Linked DNA regions of Desulfofalx alkaliphila DSM 12257. The protein of the gene in region 1 interacts with the protein of each later gene in a pairwise test. Links are inferred from orthologs where the notes say so. Each region holds a gene or a part of one and is shown on either strand. Other genes may lie near its edges.

Region 1 (8,538 bases):
TTATGATTTAAAAATAAGTTTAGTTTACCAGTTTCTTAAATTTTTCTTCAGTTAAAATTTCTATGCCCAAGCTTTGGGCCTTTTCATATTTTGACCCCGGATTCTCACCCACAACCACAAAGTCGGTTTTTTTGCTGACACTGGAAGTAACTTTGCCGCCCCGGGCCTCGATGGCAGCTTTAGCCTGCCGGCGGGTAAAATCGGCCAGCGTTCCCGTTAATACAAAGGTTTTTCCTGCCAGGCTCTCATCGGACGTCTTTGAAGTTTCTTCATGGGCGGTGTTAACTCCTGCAAAAATTAATTTATTTAGCAACTTTATGTTGTTTTCTTGGGCAAACCATTTGACAATACTTTCAGCCATTTTGGGCCCCACCTCATAAACCGCCAGCAATTCTTCCTCGGTGGCCCGGGCCAACCCATCCAGGCTACCAAAGTGCTCTGCCAGCTTTTTGGCGGCGGTTTGTCCCACATGGCGAATTCCCAGGGCAAAAATCAGCCGGCTTAAGGGGCGCTCCTTGCTGTCTTCTATGGCATTCAATAAATTCTGTGCGGATTTTTCACCAAAACGCTCCAACTCAATTAAATCCTCAAATTTGAGGCTATACAGATCTGCCGCATCGGAAATTAAACCTTCCCGCAGCAATTGGGTAACCACTGCCGGCCCAAGGCCTTCAATATCCATTGCCCCCCGGGATACAAAGTGAAAGATGCCTTCCCTGTTTCTGGCAGGGCATTGGGTGTTGGGGCAGCGGTGGGCCACTTCCCCCGCCGCTCTCACAAGCTGGGTGCCGCACTCGGGGCAATGGTCCGGATAGATGAATTCTCTCTCCTGGCCCCTTCTTTTATCCACCAATACTTCCACAATTTCCGGAATAACATCCCCGGCCTTATGCACCACCACCGTGTCGCCAATTCTGATATCCTTCTTTTTAATAATATCTTCATTATGCAGCACCGCCCTGCTCACGGTGCTGCCCGCCACCGCAACCGGTGTAAGAAAGGCAGTGGGGGTGAGCACACCGGTGCGACCCACGGTAAGTTTAATATCCTCCACCCGGGTTATGGCCTTTTCTGCCGGAAACTTATAGGCAATGGCCCAACGGGGGCTTTTGGCAGTGAAACCCAAGGCCTCTTGTTGCTCTATTGAGTTTACCTTAATGACCAAACCGTCTATGGCATAGGGCAGATCAAAACGCCTTTGCTGCCAGCTATTGACATACTCTATCACCTTGGATATGTGGTCGAAAACCTGCACCTCAGGATTGGTGCGGAAGCCCAGTTCCTTTAACCACTGTAAACCGGCGTAATGATTAGGCAGCGCCTGGCCCTCCACATGGCCGATGGCATAGATAAAGGTGCTTATCCGGCGCTGGGCAGTGATGCCGGGATCCAATTGGCGCAGGCTTCCCGCAGCTGCGTTGCGGGGGTTGGCAAAGAGGGGTTCACCCCTTTCCTCCCGCCGGGCGTTCAAGTCGGCAAAGGCATCCTTGGGCATATAGGCTTCGCCCCGCACCTCCAGCCTGTCCACCGGCCGGCGCAAGCGCAAGGGAATACTGCCCACCGTTTTTAAATTTTGGGTAATATCTTCCCCCATTTCACCGTTTCCCCTGGTGGCCCCGCGCACAAAAATACCCTTTTCATAAACCAAAGATATGGCCAGGCCGTCTATTTTCAGTTCCACCACATACTCCACCGATTGACCGGCCAGGGCAGCACGCACCCGGCGATCAAAATCCCGCAGTTCACCTTCATCAAAGGAGTTGCCTAAACTGAGCATGGGCGCCAGGTGCCTAACGGGCTTAAAGCCCTCCTGCACCTGTCCGCCCACCCTTTGGGACGGGGAATCCGGTGTCACCAATTGGGGATATTCCTTTTCCAACTGCAGCAAGCGTTTCATCAATTGGTCATACTGGCTGTCATCAATCACCGGGTCATCTAAAACATAGTACCGGTAATCATGTTCTTCAATCTCCCGGCGCAGACTGTCAAGCTCTGCCCGGGCCTTTTCAATACTGGACATAACAAACGCTCCCGATATTAAATTTCTAATTCCACAATTCTAAAAGGGCGGGTGGGCAATGAACATGGCTACATACTGAATGAGCAGTGCCGCCGGAACAAAAATAGCCTGGGCCAGCACTGTGCCCCCCAACCTGGTCAGGGCCAGGTAAAAAGACATTTGCTTAACGTCATATTCGTCCCTTTCACCGCGCAAGGCCTGGTCGGTAATCATTGCCGCGGTGGGGTCCACCACCATTACAAACATCAGGGTAGCAAATCCGTTAACCACCCCGGACAGCACCACCGAAGTGGCCCTGAACTCCGGAAACAAGGCACCGGCATACATGGCTGACAGCACACTGGTGGTAAAGATGGCATTGGCAAAAAAATTCATCCACAAAAAGGTCTTAGGCAGATTAGCCTTCTTTGCCCTTGCCCGCCGGACCATATCTTTACCGGGCAATTCAAAGGAGCGCAGTAAACTAATAATTCGCCGGGGGCTAAACAGTAGCATCAGCAGCATTTTGGGCACCGATTTTATTTCATCAAAAAGCATTATTCCACGCACAAATACCCTCACAAAGGTAGGAATGAATATAATTCCCACCAGGGTTCCCGCCGTGGCAGCCAAAATAACCAGCCGGATGTCCTGGTTAAGGGCCGCCAATTCCTGTTGGTAAAGGGCGGTGTTCACTATCCCTGAAATATCCACACCGGGGCTGGCTGCCGATGCCCGCTGAATACCGTGCTCAACAATGGAAGACAGCAAAGGTGCCAACACCATGTTGGCGGTGCTGGCAAATAAAAAAATCACATTAAAAAGCGAGTAGGCAATGGCCAAGCGCTTGGTATGCACCCCAGCCGGCCGCACAGAATAAATCAAGGTATTTATCAAATGGATTAATGCAGTAAGTATCGCTGCCAAGATTAATCGAGTCATCCCATACCCCCAGTAACATTATTCCCCCGTCAGGGCAGCAGCAGACCTTAGCCGGCGGTTAATTGGCCAGGAAGGCGTACTGAGCCTTTACTTTGTTACCTTTTCTAAAGGAGCGTATTGGGCAATTAAGGTTTTGATGCCCTGTTCAGGAAAAGCCACCTTAATTTCGGCATCCTTCCCTTCACCCTTTACAGCCACCACAACACCTTCACCCCACTTGCGGTGCACCACATTGTCACCTAAAAGAAAGGTGCCTACTTCCTTTGAAGCGCCGGCCGGTGAAGTCCTGATGCTGTTATTGCTACCGGATTGGTGCAGCACATCCCGGCTGATCAGTTCATCGGGTATTTCCTCAATAAACCTGGAAGGCAGGTTGTTTTGGGTGCGCCCGTACAGAGTACGGCTCCAGCAGTAGGTGAGATATAAGAGCCGCCGGGCCCGGGTAATGCCCACATAACAAATTCGCCGTTCCTCCTCCATTTCCTCCGGCTCATCCAAGGAGCGCAGGTGGGGGAATATACCTTCCTCCATGCCGGTTAAAAACACCACCGGAAACTCCAAGCCCTTGGCCATGTGCAGGGACATCAAAGAAACGGCATTGGCATCCCCCTGGTAGCTGTCTAAATCGGTAACCAGTGAAATATTGGCCAAAAAATCTTCCAGGGACCCTTCTTCATTATTAAGGTCATACTCTTTGGTCACAGTGTAGAACTCCTGCAGGTTTTCTATTCTGGTACGGGACTCCACCGTATCTTCCTTTTTTAGCTCGTTTAGGTAGCCGCTCCGCTCCAGCACCTGCTCCACCAAGTCAGTTACGCTTAAATAGCCTTCTTGCTCCTTCAATTGCCCAAACATATCAGCCAGCTCTGCCGCCGCAGCCCGTACTTTAGCAGTTAAGCCCGGTATCACAGCGGCATTGGCCAAGGCATCCACCAAGCCAACCTTATTTTCCGCTGCCCAATTCTGCATCTTGGCAACAGAGGCAGGGCCAATGCCCCGCTTGGGCACATTAATTATTCTTTGAAAGGCCACCGCATCCCGGGGGTTAACCAGCAGGCGTAAATAGGCCAGCAAATCTTTGATTTCTTTTCGGTCATAGAACTTTAGCCCCCCCACAATATTGTAGGGAATATTGGCTGTCATCAGTCTTTCCTCAATGGCCCTTGATTGGGCATGGGTGCGATATAGCACGGCAAAATCACTGTAGCGGTAACCCTCTTCACTCACCAGGCGGCGGATAGTGCGGCTGAGATAGTAACCCTCATCGCGCTCATCTTGACAGTATTTAAATACTATGGGCTCGCCTTCGCCCAAGGCTGTCCACAGTTTTAATTTTTTACTGCTGGCATTGTGGGCAATCACTGCGTTGGCTGCCTCCAGTATTGTTTGGGTGCTGCGGTAGTTTTGCTCTAACTTTATAACCCTCGCCTCTTTATAATCCCGCTCAAAGTTCAGTATGTTTTCTATATCCGCACCCCGCCAGCGGTAAATTGACTGGTTGGGATCCCCCACCACACAAAGGTTTCGGTGGCGCTGGGCCAACATATTTACCAGCACATATTGCACCTGGTTGGTATCTTGATATTCATCCACCAATATGTACTTAAAGCGGTCCTGGTAGTAGGTGAGCACATGGCTGTGCTGCTCAAAGAGCTTCACAGTGAGTAAAAGCAGGTCATCAAAATCCACAGCGTTGTTTATCAGCAAGTTTTGTTGATATAATTGGTAAACCCTGGCCACCGTTTGGGTGTAAAAGTCCTCTGCCTGCTCTAGATAGCGGTCGGCCTCCATCAGTTTGTTTTTAGCGGCAGATATGGCAGCGGAAATTGACCGGGCTGAAAAACGCTTATCGTCTATGTTTAGTTCCTTTAAACACTCTTTTATTACCGTTTGCTGGTCTGCATCATCATAGATAACAAAGTTTCTGTCATAACCAAGCGCTTGAATTTCCCGGCGCAATATGCGCAAACAGGCGGAGTGAAAGGTACTCACCCACAGTTCCCTGGCTTGGCTTGCAGAAACCATTTGTTCCACCCTATCTCTCATTTCCCGTGCAGCCTTATTGGTAAAAGTAATGGCCAAGATGTTCCAGGGGGCAACCCCCTCTTTTAAGAGATAAGCTATCCGGTGAGTCAGCACCCTGGTTTTGCCGCTGCCTGCACCGGCCAGTACTAAAACAGGCCCTTCAGTTTGCTGAACAGCCTGTCGTTGTGCCTCATTTAAGTTTTCTAATATATGCTCCATTTTTAACCTCCAACACCTTACACTGCTGTGTATTATAACATAAAACCGGCCCTTGATTAACAAAGATATGGAAGCAAAATAATTTATCAGTATATTTTGACTAGTCTAGAAATAAGGTCCGGGCTTACCAAATCTAACAGGCTTTGCTATAATAATCTAAAAGCCATAGGGGGTATATCAATGCCAAGGTACAGTTTATGGACCCACTTCCCGGAAGATGGACAAGAAAAGGTAATCAAGTCTAGGCAAATTGATTACAACGCCGTACCTCGTATAGGTGAAAAGGTGGTAATTGAAAGCGAAGTCTTTGCAGTCACAGACGTCATCCATGAGACCGATGAAAATAGAATAGTTATTAAATTAAAGTTTACCACCTGGTAAGAAAAGGGGTTAGACAAACCGGCCAGGGCGGCCGATTAATAAAGTGTTTAAGGGAGAGCCAATGGGGCTCTCCCTTACTACTTTCTTCTTTTTTCCAGTTCCGCAAATAACTGCTTTGTTGTTACGCCCCGGTCAGCCATCAGCACCAGTAGGTGGTAAATTAAATCTGCGCTTTCGTATGTAAGCTCTTGGACATCTTGGTTTTTGGCAGCTATAATAACCTCTGCCGACTCTTCCCCTACTTTTTTACAAATTTTGTCTACACCCTTGTTAAATAAATAGGTGGTATAGGAACCCTCCGGCCGATTGGCCTGGCGCTCTAAGATCACCCGGTACAGTTCATCGATGATGTCTGCACCGGCCAAGCCTTCATCCCCGTACACCTCAGCGGGATTAAACTGCCGCTCACCTTCCACCTGAACGGTCCTGTCCTCTTTTATCCGGTAGTGAAAACAAGTGCTGTAACCCTCATGGCAGGCACCGGGTCCCCTTTGTTCCACCAGCACCAAGAGTGTATCAGCATCGCAGTCATAGTAGATTGACCTTACCTTCTGCACATGCCCGCTGCTTTCACCCTTATGCCACAGCTTTTTCCTGCTGCGGCTGTAAAACCAGGTTTCTTTGGTGTCCAGCGTTTTGGCCACTGCCTCCTTATTCATCCAGGCCATCATTAAAACTTCCTTGCTGTCTGCCTCTTGAATAATGGCCGGTATTAAGCCCGCCTCGTTATATTTTAAATCATTGACATTAAACTGCACTTTTCTGCCCCCTATAAGCGCACCGGTATACCCCGCCGCTGCAGATACTCCTTTGCCTGGCGGATGGAATACTCCCTAAAGTGAAAGATGGATGCCGCCAGGGCGGCGTCGGCCTTCCCTACCGTCAGGCCCTGGGCCAGGTGCTCCAAATTGCCCACACCGCCGGATACTATCACCGGGATCTTTACTGCATCGGCCACTGCACCGGTCAGCTCCAAGTCAAAGCCTTCTTTAGTTCCATCACGGTCCATACTGGTAAGCAGTATTTCCCCTGCCCCAAAGGACTCCATTTTTTTAGCCCATTCTACCGCATCGATACCCGTTGGGGTGCGTCCGCCGTGGGTGTAAACTTCCCACCGGCCGGGTGCCACCCTTCTGGCATCAATGGCCACCACAATACACCCGCTGCCAAAGGCGCCGGCCCCTTCTTTAATCAGTTGGGGATTTTTAATGGCGGCGGTACCAATGCACACTTTATCCGCCCCGGCCTTCAGTATCTCATTAATATTCTCTATCGTTCTAATGCCGCCCCCCACCGCGAAGGGCATGTTTACCTTTTCTGCTGTACGCCTCACCACATCTAACATTGTCTTTCTCTTTTCGGCGGTGGCAGTGATATCTAACAATACCAGCTCATCGGCTCCCTCAGCATTATAGAGGGCGGCCAATTCCACCGGGTCACCGGCATCCCTCAAATTGACAAAGTTAGTGCCCTTGACCACCCGGCCTTCATTCACATCCAGGCAGGGAATAATTCTCTTAAAGGCCATCACTTCACCACCCGGCCTTTGGCCACCGCCAAGGCATCTTTAAAGTCAACGGTGCCCGCATATAGGGCCTTACCCATAATGGCCCCCTCCACACCGAGGCTCTCCAACCCTTTAATTTTAATTAAATCATCAAGGCTGGATACTCCGCCGGAGGCAATTATCTTCAAACCGCTGGCCCGGGCCAGCTCTCCGGTGGCCTCCAGGTTAGGTCCCTTTAGGGTGCCGTCCCGGCGAATGTCGGTGAATACCGCCCGCCTTATCCCTAGCTCCTTCATTTGCAGTGCCAGGTCTAGCACTTCCATGTCGGATTCAATGGCCCAGCCCTGTACAGCCACCTTGCCGTCCCGGGCATCTATGCCCAGCACAATGCTGTCGCCGTACTTCTCCACCGCCTGCTGCACCAAGTGGGGCTGGGATATGGCAGCGGTGCCCAGTATCACCCTGTCTACCCCCATATCCAATAGCATGGCAACGGTGCCAAGGTCCCTAATGCCACCGCCCACCTGCACCGGTATATTTAATACCTTCACTATTTCTTTAATTACATCTAAGTTTTGGGGAGAACCAGCAAAGGCACCGTCCAAATCAACCAGGTGCAAGTATTCAGCCCCCATTTGCTGCCAGTGTTTAGCAGTATCCACCGGTTGTTCTGAATATACCGTTTCTTGATCCAGTCGTCCTTCCACCAATCTAACACATCTGCCATCCCTAAGGTCGATGGCCGGAATCACTAGCATTTCACACCAACTTTCTTAAAAAGTTCTTTATTAACCGCCTGCAGATACAAAAGGGACAAATTAAAGTAGGCCCTTGGTAGAGGGTATACCCTGAACCTTATCATCTATGGCGGCCGCCTGGCCCATTGCCCGGCCCAGGGCCTTAAAAATTGCCTCTATGATGTGATGGGTATTTCTACCTGTTAGCACCCGCACATGCAGTGTAAACTCACCGTTTACCGCCAGGGCCCGTAAAAATTCTTCCACCAATTCAGTATCAAATTCCCCCACCTTTTGGGAGGGGAAATCCGCCTCCAAGGCCAGGTAGCCCCGGCCGCTGTAATCCACCACCGCCAGCACCAGCGCTTCATCCATGGGCACAAAGGCATGTCCGTAGCGGGTGATGCCCCTTTTATCACCCAAGGCCTCCCGCACCGCCTTGCCCAAGCAAATACCCACATCTTCAACGGTATGGTGGGCATCCACACAGAGATCGCCCTGGGCATACAACTCTAAGTTAAAGCCCCCGTGCTTTACCCACAGGTTTAGCATGTGGTCAAAAAAACCCACCTCGGTACTTATTTTCGCCACACCGGCACCGTCAAGGCCCAAATTCAGAGAAACATTGGTCTCTGTGGTTTGCCTTTCTATCTTGGCAGTTCTTGCCACTTCACTTCACCTCGCCAATAATTTCTGACAACGCCTTAATAAACACTGCATTTTCTTGG
Region 2 (5,746 bases), on another replicon or contig:
AATCATAAAGGTGGCCGTTTTTCGCCCAAAACACTCTATTTTGTTGGGGCAGTTAGCCTCTTCGCAAACTGTGTGTAAAGAAAGCCTGTTTAGCATTTTTTTTACACCCAGTTGCCTTTCAGCACCTTTTAATTGAATTTTTAGCCACTCCGGTTTGCGTTTAGTCATGAGCCATCTCTCCCAACAATTTGATATAACTGCTGTGGGCTGATCATCTTTGGCTGCAGGTGCAGGTATTCACAAAAATAGTCAACCACCAGTTGATGGGCCCTATCCAGGTCTTGGGCTTGTCCAAATATTTCTTTCAGGGAAGTAACCCCCTTATCAGTGATACCGCAGGGGTTAATCCACTTAAAATGTTCAAGATTTGTATTGACATTGAAAGCAAAACCGTGCATTGTTACCCATTTCTTAACAGCGCAGCCTATGGCAGTGATTTTTTTATCACCTATCCATACCCCATGGTGCAGAGCATCCCTTTGGGCAGTGAGCTTGTACTCTTCCTTTAACAAATTAATAAATAGCTCTTCAATTTTATTAACGTAACCCTTAATACTGCTGCCGTGGTTTTTTAGGTTTAGTATTGGGTAACCAACTATCTGCCCGGGGCCATGATAGGTTACATCCCCACCCCGGTTTGTTTTGACAACCACACAACCCTTTTCCTGCAACTGCTCCTCCGTCAGTAAAATATTTTCCCTGTTTTCTCGCTTACCCAAGGTAATCGTGGGAGGATGCTGCAGCAGTAACATGGTGTCCGGAACCTTGTTATCCTGTCTTAAACGCAATAAACTTTCTTGAATACTTAGGACCTTCAAATAGTCAGTTTCACCCAATACCGAAACCAGTAGCTTCATTATATAATACTCCCCATTCTCTAGCCGTGAATAGCCAGGCCATGCACATTTGCAGCCGCTTCCATAACTGACTCAGCCAAGGTGGGGTGGGCATGAATTGTATTAGTAATATCTTTAACTGTCAAACCCTTTTGCACGGCTAAAGCAGCCTCGGCTATTAAATCTGAAGCGTTGGGCCCAATAAGGTGTACCCCTAATACCACATCGGTGTCTTTGCAGGCAATTACTTTTACCATACCTTCGGCTTCACCCATGCTCAAGGCTTTACCGTTGGCCATAAAATTGAATTTACCCACACGCACCGGAATGTTTTTATCTTTAGCCTCTTGCTCGGTAATGCCCACCGAGGCAATTTGCGGATTGGTAAAAATACAGCTGGGTACCGCATGATATTCCATTTGCGCTTCTTTACCCATAATGTTCTCTGCCGCCACCAGCCCTTGACTGGATGCCACATGGGCCAGTTGGTATTTATTAACCACGTCCCCTATGGCATAGATTCCCTTTACATTGGTCTCCATTTTATCATTGACCAAAATTTCACCTTTTTCACCCAGGGCCACGCCCACTTCTTCCAGTCCTAAATTTTGAGTGTTCAATTGCCGACCAATAGAAATTAAGGCCTTTTCTGCAGTAATAACTTCACCGTTCTCTAATATTGCTTCAATGCCGGCAGCTGTTTCTTTAACTTGTTTAATGGTCATTTTGGTCTTGATAACAATATTTTTCTTTTTAAAATTCATCTGCAAACGGCGGGAAATATCCTTATCCAATAAGGGCAATATATTGGGGGCTGCTTCCACCATGGTAATCTCTGCTCCCAGGTTACCATATATATAGGCAAACTCACAACCTATTACGCCGGCACCGATAATTAACAGGCTTTTGGGTACCTCAGTTAAGGTAAGTGCCTCTTCACTGGTAATCACAGTGGTACCGTTGTAGCCTAAGGAAGAAATTAGGGCCGGACTGGAACCGGTGGCAATGATGATATTACTAGCCTGAAGTGCAATTACTTCATCGCCGGATTTAACTTCCACCTCGGTGTTAGACTTTAGTTTGGCTTCGCCTTTAATAAACTCGATTTTGTGTTTTTTGAACAAAAACTCTATTCCTTTGACCAGTTTATTGACTACATCTTCTTTCCTGGCCTGTACCTTTTCAAAGTTCACCACCGGCTTGCCCACTTCTATGCCAAATTCAGCAGCATTATCCACCGCACAAAGCTTTTCAACAGCTGCGATTAAGGATTTGGTAGGGATACAACCCCTATTAAGGCAGGTTCCCCCCAGGCTGTTCTTTTCCACAACCGCCACTTTGCCACCCAATTGAGCTATTCTTATGGCAGCCACATAACCCCCTGGGCCGCCGCCTATTACCACAGCATCGTAATTCATGGTTTTAACCCCCTAGGCTTTATCTATTTCGGTCAGTACTTGATGGGCCCGCGCAGCAGTGCGATAGGCAAAAAGGTTATTTGCCGCCAAAGGTTCTACAGATTTTAACTGTTCGTCCACGGCTTTCTTAGGATCAAATGGTTTAAGGAGATAACTATTCTTTTTACTGCCAGTGACATCTTCAATTAATTTGGCAATCTCGGCAACTTCCTGTGGTGTAATATAGCTTATCTCACCGTCACTGCGCTTTACCGGAGCCACCCTTGTTTGAAATTTACATTCCGGAAACCCAGCAGCCAGTTTTATGCTTTTAGCAAGCTCTTCGCTGTCAAAATCGGGGCCAAAGATTCCGCTGTAAATTTCTTTGGTTCCTAAAACCTTTACAATTACCACATCTGCCAACGCTTCAGCCTGTATTTTCTCTAGTATACCACTGTTTCTGCCATCTGTGTCAATTTGCAGTTTCATGTTGTTGCCCTTTAGGTAACGCAAAACCGCCAAAAAATCTTCCGCATATTGAGGGTCCCCACCTGAAACATGGATGCCGTCTACCCACTCTTTATGGAGCCTTCCGACACTAAAAAATCCGTCTAAATCTGTACCTGCCTGTAGATAGGCCAGGCAAGCTCCAATGCCCTGGCGAATTTCGGCACCGTCGTAAATAATCGGAAACTCTACGCCGTCGGGACCGCGAAATATTCTCTTGCGACTTTCTTTATAGAACTTCTGAAACTCTTCCTTGCCTTCAGCCTTCATATCATATTCATTAAATGCAATGCCCTTACTGTTCATAAAAGCTTTTATTATTTTACAACGGGTACAGCCCGTTGCTGTGTAAATTGCAAAAACCATTATTATATCCTCCCTTTGTCCAGCCCTTAACCATTGCTGATCATCTTGATGTAATCGTCCTTAGACAATAGGTTTTTTAACTCCTCCGGATCTCTGGCTTTAACCACTATCATCCAACCCTCTTGATAGGGGCTGCTGTTTACATTTTCAGGAGCATCCTCCAATTGGTCGTTAACCTCTACAATTTCACCGCTAACCGGCATATACAATGAAGAAACTGTTTTGGCTGACTCAGCCTGGCCAAACTCTTCACCTTTATCAAAACTTTCACCAACCTGGGGCAGTTCGATAAAAATAATATCGCCTAGGTTGTCCTGGGCAAAATCAGTAATTCCCACCCGCACTGTGTCACCTTCAAGCTTGGCCCAGGTGTGTTCCTCAAAGTAATAAATATCATCTAAAAAGGTAAGTTCTGCAATCTGCTTATTGGCCATCTCACATCTTTCCTTTCAAATCAGCTTTAAATACTATTTTTTTAATGAAATAAGCCGGCATATCCGGCCTATTTCATATTTCCCTTTTCAAATATAGGGCTTAGAACAATAAGTTAGGTAAGAATGTTACTATATTCGGGAAAATAACGAGAATAATAACACAAACCAGCATTGTAAATACAAAGGGTAAGGTTCCTATAAATATTCTCTCAATTGGCACCTCCGGTGCTATACTCTTAAGTGCAAACACATTGATGCCAACGGGCGGGGTTATCTGTCCCATTTCCATTACTACAACCAACACAATCCCAAACCATATGGGGTCAAAGCCTAGAGCCGTAATTGTTGGGTAAATGGCCGGTAAAGTAAGCAACAGCATGGGGATAATATTTAATGCACATCCAAGTAGGATATAAAACAGTATTACCCCTGCCAATATTAAGTAAGGATTCACAGAGAACCCGGTAATAACTTCCGCCAATTTAAAAGGTAGCTGTGTGGCTGCAAAGAAATAACCCAGAATACCGACACCCATTAAGATAGTCAGCAGATTACAGGTGGTTAGCAGCGATGAATCTAAGGATTCTAAAAAGTTTTTCTTAGTAAGCTTGCCAATTGCCAGGGCATAAATGAAAGCACCTACGGCACCAATGGCACCTGCTTCAGTGGGGCTAAAAAACCCTCCCATAATTCCGCCAAAAATCAAGATGATTAAAAACAGCATGCCCCTCACACCCTTAAGGGATTGGAACTTTTCCTTGAGGGTGGTTTTTTCACCCCTGGGTGCCACATCGGGGTATATTTTGGCCATAATATATACGGTGAGACAAAACAGGGCGGTTAAAAGTAAGCCCGGAATTATCCCGGCCATAAATAGCTTGCCAATGGACTGCTCAGTGACAATCCCGTAAAATATTATTGCCATGCTGGGAGGTATTAAGATACCCAGCGTCCCACCGGCTGCCAGACAGCCGGTGGATAAGGTATCAGAGTACTTATGCTTTCTCATTTCAGGCAGGGCAACTTTACCCATGGTCACGGCACAGGCCATACTGTTACTGCACACCGCGGAAAATCCCGCACATCCCACGATGGCAGATATACCTAAACCGCCGGGTTGTCTGCCAAACCAGGCGTTGGCTGCATTTAACAAACCTTTACCAACACCGGATTCATAAGCCAATGCACCCATTAATATAAACATAGGTATCACAGCTAAAACAAAATCTGCAAGGCTGCTATACGGTGCATATCCCAGTGTGCTTAGGGGCCCTTGAATGTTGTCCCTGACAATGACAAGGCCAAAAAATCCTACCATTGCCATGGCAAAACCAATGGGCATTTTAATCACAATAATTAGAACCAGCATCACAAGCAGGCCCAGTAAACCCAATGAAACCCCACTTAGGTTAAAAAAGCTCTTCACTATAAAGGGTGAAACCATAAACAAAGCCACACAGGCAAACACTGGAATAAGCCAAATGCCACGCCCATCCTTAATAATAGTGGAAATACTCCGCAAACTATCAATAAACAGCACGGCTGACAGCATAAAAACACCCAGTGCAGTTACAAACATGAAAAAGGAAATTGGTATCGACAGGGTTGAGCTCAGTATACCCATTCTATTGAGGGCCTGCACAACCACCTGCCAAAACATCACAGCAAAGAAAACCAGGGATGTCAAGTAAACAAAACTTTGAATTAAGTTTTGGATCCAGACCGGGAAAAATTTTACCACCAGGTCAACTTCCATGTGCTGCTTTTTTAACTGCAGTACTGCAAAGGCAAAGTAAAACATGCATACTAAAGAAAAGGCCTGCAGATCCATAATCCCCGGGATAAATTTATCAAATAAGTTGCGGATTGTTACATCAACAAATATTAGAACAGTCATTATCGCAAGTATTGCTATGGCAATATATTTCATTACATTGCATATGGGGGCGATTAACTTTTCTAAATAATCCGCGGTGTTATCCAGCCACGAAGTTTCTCCTACCGTCTTTGCCAACCCCGGCTGATTATTTTCTGCCTTAGTCATTGTAGTCATTTGCGCCCACCTTCCCAGCGTTTTTATTTTTTAAGCCAGCCTTAATTGTAGTAACGCTCAACTATTTCCCGTAATCCAGAGTAACCTTTGTTTTCCATATTACTTAGCCATTTTTCAGTGATCGGGCTAACTGCTTCAATCCAACGGGCCCTT

What was found. The genes of interacting proteins can lie anywhere in the genome.
Region 2: the proteins of pcrA (region 1) and lpdA interact in binary tests that used the Escherichia coli proteins (3 or more experiments, as listed by UniProt). The link is inferred for Desulfofalx alkaliphila DSM 12257 from one-to-one orthologs.

What each region holds. Positions count from the first base shown.
Region 1 is NZ_JONT01000010.1:23,299-31,836, reverse strand. What follows is about bases 2,608-5,605. They hold pcrA (DNA helicase PcrA), read right to left. Parts: upstream 5,186-5,605; coding sequence 3,029-5,185; downstream 2,608-3,028. Other genes in these bases: BR02_RS0106845 (hypothetical protein), read left to right, coding at 5,366-5,566; BR02_RS0106855 (lipid II flippase Amj family protein), read right to left, coding at 2,608-2,941. In the rest of the region: NAD-dependent DNA ligase LigA, read right to left, coding at 20-2,020; more of BR02_RS0106855, read right to left, coding at 2,060-2,607; bifunctional phosphoribosyl-AMP cyclohydrolase/phosphoribosyl-ATP diphosphatase HisIE, read right to left, coding at 5,644-6,324; imidazole glycerol phosphate synthase subunit HisF, read right to left, coding at 6,336-7,094; hisA (1-(5-phosphoribosyl)-5-[(5-phosphoribosylamino)methylideneamino]imidazole-4-carboxamide isomerase), read right to left, coding at 7,094-7,831; imidazoleglycerol-phosphate dehydratase HisB, read right to left, coding at 7,892-8,479; hisC (histidinol-phosphate transaminase), read right to left, coding at 8,481-8,538. UniProt on the Escherichia coli protein: A helicase with DNA-dependent ATPase activity. Unwinds DNA duplexes with 3'-5' polarity. Translocates on single-stranded DNA with 3'-5' polarity. Initiates unwinding more efficiently from a nicked substrate than double-stranded DNA.
Region 2 is NZ_JONT01000002.1:102,062-107,807, reverse strand. What follows is about bases 67-2,940. They hold lpdA (dihydrolipoyl dehydrogenase), read right to left. Parts: upstream 2,255-2,940; coding sequence 878-2,254; downstream 67-877. Other genes in these bases: BR02_RS0102305 (glutaredoxin family protein), read right to left, coding at 2,267-2,940; lipB (lipoyl(octanoyl) transferase LipB), read right to left, coding at 165-857; lipA (lipoyl synthase), read right to left, coding at 67-168. Also shown: more of lipA, read right to left, coding at 1-66; more of BR02_RS0102305, read right to left, coding at 2,941-3,106; glycine cleavage system protein GcvH, read right to left, coding at 3,133-3,540; BR02_RS0102295 (TRAP transporter large permease), read right to left, coding at 3,641-5,593; BR02_RS0102290 (TRAP transporter substrate-binding protein), read right to left, coding at 5,635-5,746. UniProt on the Escherichia coli protein: Lipoamide dehydrogenase is a component of the glycine cleavage system as well as of the alpha-ketoacid dehydrogenase complexes.